Regions from separate parts of the Flavonifractor sp. An112 genome, predicted to be linked through region 1. Evidence: riboswitches for the same ligand, from Rfam matches in the RefSeq annotation. Region 1 holds a riboswitch; the other holds the start of a gene.
What was found. Region 1 has a riboswitch for cobalamin ahead of cbiD (cobalt-precorrin-5B (C(1))-methyltransferase CbiD). Riboswitches for the same ligand answer to the same signal wherever they lie in the genome.
Positions count from the first base shown of each region.

Region 2: it holds a riboswitch for cobalamin, as region 1 does, so the genes downstream of both, IHN22_RS02230 (hypothetical protein) here and cbiD (cobalt-precorrin-5B (C(1))-methyltransferase CbiD) in region 1, are expected to answer to the same signal.

Region 1 is NZ_CAJFGT010000004.1:27,247-30,638, reverse strand. It holds gene cobM (precorrin-4 C(11)-methyltransferase) at 1-452, opposite strand, end outside; gene cbiD (cobalt-precorrin-5B (C(1))-methyltransferase CbiD) at 499-1,635, opposite strand; cobalamin riboswitch at 1,730-1,913, opposite strand; gene IHN22_RS01070 (GNAT family N-acetyltransferase) at 1,962-2,414, opposite strand; gene IHN22_RS01065 (cation-translocating P-type ATPase) at 2,417-3,392, opposite strand, start outside.
Region 2 is NZ_CAJFGT010000008.1:21,210-24,601, reverse strand. It holds gene polA (DNA polymerase I) at 1-568, opposite strand, end outside; gene IHN22_RS02230 (hypothetical protein) at 779-1,432, opposite strand; cobalamin riboswitch at 1,586-1,780, opposite strand; gene IHN22_RS02225 (DUF975 family protein) at 1,833-2,660, opposite strand; gene IHN22_RS02220 (sensor histidine kinase) at 2,709-3,392, opposite strand, start outside.

The sequences.
Region 1 (3,392 bases):
TTCCGCAGCTGCTCCCCCTCAGGCACCGGGGTGCGGCCCGCCATGCGGGTGATGATAACCGACTGTGATACATCGGGCAGAGTATACTCCGCGCAGAGGGCAGCAGCCGCTCCGGAGAAGGAGGACACGCCGGGGGTCACATCGTAAGAGATGCCCAGCTGATCCAGCTCATCCATCTGCTCCCGGTGGGCGCCGTACAGAGAGGGATCGCCGGTATGGAGCCGGACGGTAGTGCCCCCCCTGGCCTCGGTCTCCTTCATCACCTCGATGACCTCTTCCAGGGTCATCTTGGCGCTGTCATAGACCTGGCAGCCTTCCTTTTTATAATCCAGCAGGGCGGGGTTCACCAGGGAACCGGCGTAGATGATCACATCCGCCTCCCCCAGCAGCCTGGCGCCCCGCACGGTGATGAGATCGGCCCCACCGGGGCCCGCGCCGATGAAATGTACCATAATCGAAACTCCTATCTGTACCGGCGGGCGGCCGTAAAGGCCGCCCCTACGATTGATATTGATGCAGGGCCAGCAATTTCCCGGCCCCTGTTGTCTTGCCCAGCAGTCCGTACTGGTTGGAGAAGAACACCGCCTCAATGGCCAGATCGGGTCCGGCCCGGTGGTGCAATACCTCCTCCAGGGCCTGGGCAATGGAGGCCATCACCGGCTCCAGCAGCCCCTCCTCTTTCAGCAGCTCCACCCCGGCATCGGTGGTGGGGCAGGCAAAGAGGGCTTTCAGCAGCGCCGGGCTCCCGCCCGCCAGGGCAGCGTGGGCGGTGAGGGTCTCCCGCCGGCCGTCGGCCACCTTGGAGTGGGTGTTCATGTTCCCCGCCGCCACTTTAATCAGCTTGCCCAGGTGGCCCACCAGCAGGAAGGATCGGAAGCCCAGCCCGGCAGCGTGGTCGATGGCGTGACCCAGATAGTTGCTGCAGGTGCAGCGGTGGGTCAAGTCCAGGCCCAGAGTCCCCTCCGCGAAGGAGTCCCCGTAGTTGCCGGGGGTGACCAGCAGCTCGGTCACGCCTGCGGCTTTGGCTATATCCTGCTCCAGGTAGAGGGAGTCGATGAGGGCGGCCTCGCTCATGGGGCGGACGATACCGCTGGTGCCCAGGATGGAGATGCCCCCTTCAATACCCAGACGGGGGTTGAAGGTGTGGGCGGCCAGCGTCTCTCCCTCCGGAACCGAAATGGTGATGGACAGCCCGCCGGTATAGCCCGCCCTGGCCATCTCCTCCTCCGCCTGGTGCCGGATCATCATCCGGGGGGTGGAGTTGATGGCAGCTGCGCCTACCGGCTGGTCCAGCCCGGGCCGGGTCACCCGGCCCACGCCGGTACCGCCGTCGATGATAATGCCGGGGGCGCCGGTTTTTTCCGCCCGGGCAAAAATCAGGGTACCGTTTGTCACATCCGGATCGTCCCCGCCGTCCTTCCGGACGGCACAGCTGGCCCAGCCGGTTCCGGCGGACTGCTCCAGCAGTTCAGCCTCCACCGTGATCCCCGCAGGGGTATCCACCCGCACTGCGGGCAAAGCCTCCCCGGTAAGCAGCAGCCGGACCGCCCCGGCTGTAGCGGCGGCGGCACAAGTGCCGGTGGTATAGCCGCAGCGCAGCTGCTTGTTCCCCACCGGGATATACAGTTCCAGCACCAGACCGCCTCCTTCGACACAAAAAGGCCCTCCCCAGCTTTGGGGAGGGCCTTTTTCAATGAAAAAATGCCGCACCTCTCCACCTCAGAGCTACGCAATACGGTATCCCTGCAGCGGGTCTCCTGGCTTGCGTTTCCTCCTCCGGCGCACCTTCTCAGCCCAACGGGCCAATGGTATTCGCGCCTTCGTCCACGCTTACAGTAGAGGTAAGACTGCGCCGGATTTGCACCGGCTTCCCCTTTCGCGGCACTGCCGCAACTGCGGATACAATTCAATTCTCCGCTCATTATATCAGGGTTCAGGGGAAAAGTAAAGGTAATTTCTTGTCATATGGGCGCACGGGCCGGTTCCCGTGCCATGACAAAATTGGTCAATTTGACCCCATGGCGCTCCACCTGCTGCTCCCGCTCCACCCGCCAGCCCCGGTGTTCAAAGAAGGGCCGGGCGGTAAGAGAAGCATGGGTCAGCCGGGCGCCGGGCAGGCCGTCGCACAGGGCGGTGGCAATCCCCCGGCCCTGGAGATCCTTATGGACATAGAGCCGGTCCAGGTAGCCGTCGTCGGCCAGATCGGCAAAGCCAGCCACCATCCCGTCCCACTCCGCCACCAAAGTAGTGTGGGCCTGAAAGGAGGCATCCCAGGCCGCCAGATCCACCTGTCCGTCGGCCCAGGCATCCAGCTGCTCCGGGGTGTAGTCCTGTCCGCACACCCCATGAACCGTCTGATAAAAGAGCTCCGCCAGAATGGGGCAGTCCGACGGACGGTAGGGCCGTACCGTCAGACTCATGTGCGGCGCCTCATATGTCTGGCCTTGTCCCACAGCAGGGCGCCGTACTGACATACCTTCAGCAGCACGTTCATCACCGGGTAGGACAGGCACAGGAACACCACCAGCACCAGGAAGGACTGGATGGTCAGCTGGCTCAGGCCAAAGCTGGCCCCGAACCAGATGATGGCCACCGCGGAGGAGGCAGACATGGCGATCATCAGTACCCGCCGCTTCCAGTCGAAGGGCTTACACACCTGATAGAGCACCAGCAGGCCGATGACCACCAGCAGGATGGTAGACATAGTGGACAACTCATCGGTGGTAAAGCCAAAGACCAGATAGAAGGCCTCCAGCCCCAGCACGATGATCAGGTCGGTGAGGCCGCCGGGCAGGGCTGCCCGGAACACGTTGGTAAGAAATTTTCCCTTTACCAGGGCGTGGTTGGGCTCCAGAGCCAGGAAGAGGGAGGGCACGCCGATGGTGACGGCGCTGAGGAAGGAGATCTGCAGCGGGGTCACCGGGTAGGGGAAGGTGGCGAACAGGGAGATGATAGACAGGAAAAAGGAGAAGATGTTTTTCACCAGATAGAGGGCGGCGGCCCGCTGGATGTTATTGATGACCCGGCGGCCCTCGGCCACCACCTTGGGCATGGCGGCAAAGTCGGAGTTAAGGAGCACCAGCTGGGCGGCGTGGCAGGCGGCCTCCGCACCGGAAGCCATGGCAATGCCGCAGTCGGCGTCCTTCAGGGCCAGTACGTCGTTGACGCCGTCGCCGGTCATGGCCACGGTGTGACCCGCCCGCTGGAGGGCCTGGACCAGCTTGCGCTTCTGGTCGGGGGTGACCCGGCCGAACACGGTAAATTCCCGCACCGCCCGGTCCATGTCGGCATCGGAGTGGAGGGTGGCGGCGTCCACATAGCGGTCCGCCCCCTGGATGCCCGCCTGACGGGCCACCTCGGCCACCGTCACCGGGTTATCGCCGGAAATGACC
Region 2 (3,392 bases), on a different contig from region 1:
TGTTATCGCTGGTATCCCCCATCAGGGCCTTCAGGTCCACCATGTGGATGGGATCAAAGCCGTAGGCCTCCCGAAAGGCCTCGGGGGTCATCTCCTTGGTGGTGGTCTGGCCCATGCGGGTGGACACCAGCTTCACCCTGGTGGTATCGGTGACCAGCTGGAGGGAGTCCTTGTCGCCGGTAACAATGACGGTATCCCACCCGGCAGCGGTGTCTTTCACCGAGATGGTACCGATGAGGTCGTCGGCCTCCCAGCCGTCCATCTCATAGCGAGGGATGTTCATGGCCTCCAGTACCTGCTTCAGGATGGGCAGCTGAGCCGCCAGTTCTTCCGGCATTCCCTTCCGCTGGGCCTTGTAGCCCTCATAGGCCAGGTGGCGGAAGGTGGGGGCCTTCCGGTCAAAGGTGACACACAGGGCGTCGGGCTGTTCCTCGTCTATCAGCTTGAGCAGGATATTCACGAAGCCATAGACAGCGTTGGTGGGGGTGCCGTCCTTGGTGGTGAGCAGCTTGATGCCGTAAAAGGCACGGTTGATGATGGAATTGCCGTCAATGACCATAAGCTTCATGAAAGGACCTCCTGCTGTCCGGCACACCGGACATAAAATCTCAGGTTATAGTATACCAGCTTTCTCCGTCCCATACAAGAGAAACGCCCGCCGGGTCACCTCACAATGGTGACCGCTATGCGTGCCGAGGCCAAATACCCCTCGGCAGAAGCCAGCAGGATATAGATCCTTCTGAGACGGCGGTATCAGGAAGGTCCTTCCCCTCCGGCTTCAGGCATGACCAACGTCCCGCGCCCAATAGCGCCGCATATGCCGGCGCACGGACTTACTCAGCGCAGGAATGCCCAGCAGTTCCAGTCCGGTCTGCCAGGTGCAGCCCACTTGTCTGAACAATACATCCAGCTCCCCGGGCAGCTCCTCCCGGCAGGGAGGCTGACCTGTCCGTCGGACCGCCGCGCAGTACTCCCCCAGTGTTTGTCGGGCATCCTCATCCAGGCATACGCCCCGGGACGCGCACCGCTTCAGGAAGGGCAGGGTGTCCACCCGCTCGGGCCAGTCCGCCGGCCACATCCGCTCTGCCGCCTGCTGGCGGCTCCTGCCCCGAGCCCGCCAACAGGCATGATGGAGGGAACCAAAGCGCTTTTCCAGATACCAGCGGTAGACGCACAGCAGCCGCTCCGGACGGGGCGAACCATTGCGCCCCTCCATGGTCTCCACCAGTGACTCCAATAGTTCTTCGTCGGAAAAGCTGGTATACACCTGTCTGCCAATGGGACATTCCGGGGAAAAATAGAGGGTAAGATCTCCATCCAGCTGCTGAGATAATCCGGGCGTATCGGTCATCTCCTCCTCCAGTTCCGCCAGCCACTGGCGATATCCATTCAATTCCCGCTGGGACAATCTGTTCTTTCCGGTCCGTTCCATAGCTTTACTACCTCCCTGCCGCTGCAAATGGATTCCGGCGGGGACATCCATGGCCCAGGCCATAGCAAAAGAAAAGAGTTTCCCGGACGGGAAACTCTTTTTTCATCAGCTCAAATGCCTGTGCTGTCACGCGCCATTTCCCCGCCGAATATGCGCGTTACCGTCGCGGCTGGCTGGTCTCCTGGCTTGGATTCAACCTTACGCCCGTCTTCCCATCCGTACCCGGACAGTGACCTTATGAGCGCTCGTCATCCTTACAGTAGAGAGGGCTGCTGCGGACTTGCACCGCATTCCCATTGAAAGCTCCGCCCCTGAGGACGGACAGCTACCAACCGCTGATTGGATTCAGTTGTTGTTTCTATTATATCATCTTCGTCCGAAAATACAATGCCTACTTTGGTTACATCCCGCCGTAAGGTCCGTTCCACCCGCCGGGCTGAGGCCGCTGAGGAAAGGCTCCATACACCACCCAGTTATAAAAATTGGCATTGGCCGCCCCCATATAGGGGCCAATCCACAGGCTCAGAATACCCAGGGTGAAGGGAGACAAAATCAGCCATCCCAGGAAGGACAGGTCCTGTACGAACAGTGCCATGATATTGCCCCGCATGGCGTTGCGGCTGTGGCCAATGGCCTCCAGGGCGCCCATCTCCGGGTGGTCCAGCAGAAAGTAGACCGCCAGCCGGTAACGATAGGATATGGCAATCATCCAAACCAGCATGATCAAAGCGCCGACAAGGATCAGGGTGACGCTGTGCATTAGATAGGCCAGGAACACAAAGCCCACATAGACCGCCATACCGATGAGCCCCCACAGGAACACAAACAGGGCCGACAGGAAATTCACAGCCAGTGCCCGTCCTATCGTATAAAAGCCATCCAGCAGATTTCGGTAGCTGGGACCTTCCCGCCGGGTCAATCGCAGGCTATAGGAGGTATATCCGTAATCCATCACCCAGCTATAGAGCGCCAGCAGCAGCTCCATGACCAGAATCACCGCAATGCGCTGGGGGGTAAAGATGGCGGTCAGGATCTCTTCCACTTCATAGCTGGTCTCTGTCAGATAAAAATAGGCAGCCTGAAAAGGCTCAGATACAAAATTCAGCACCACACTGCTCAGTACACCGGTCAGCAGCACATACACCAGCGTCACCAGCATGGGGTGGGGATAGGCCCCCCGCATGGCATCCCGTGCCAGCCACTTGGACTCAGGACGGTTATATCCCATGGTACTCCCTCACAATCGTTTCTACCTTGTTGAGGAAATGATACCACATCATGTTTCCGATTGCAACCCGGGCAGCACCACCGTAAAGGTCACGCCCCCCGTCCGGTTGACCGCCCAGCAGCGGCCTCCATGGGCCTCCACCGCCGCCCGGACAATGGCCAGGCCCAAACCGGTACCTCCGTCCGCCCGGCTGCGGCCCTCATCCCCCCGGTAGAAGGGCTCGAACAGGCGGTCCAGATGTTTTTGCGGGATGACGGGGCCGTCGTTGTCCACGGTCAGCGTGATCCGCCGTCCCTTTTGGGCCAGGGCAATGGTCACCGCGCCGCCGGGGGTGCAGTGGCGCAGGGCATTGTCCGCCAGATCATCCACCACTTCTTCCAACCGCAGCCGGTCCCCCAGCATGGATGCCGGAGCCAGTTGAATACGCAGTTCAATGTTCTTTTCCTCCGCCAGCAGAGACAGCCGTGCAGCACCATTCTCCACCAGCGCGGCCAGATCCAGGGGCTCCCGCTCCACCTTGCCGCCGCTCTCCAGCCGGGCCAGGTCCATCAGGCTCCCCACCAGGGCCGCCATCCGGTCGCTCTCAGCCACTACGGTGTCCAGGTACTGGCCCCGCTTGGCGGGGTCGATGTCCTCCCGCAGGGCCTCGGCATGGGTGCGCAGCACCGCCAGAGGAGTCTTGAGTTCATGGGCCGCCCCCCGGACGAAGGCCCGTTCCCGCCGGATGGCCCG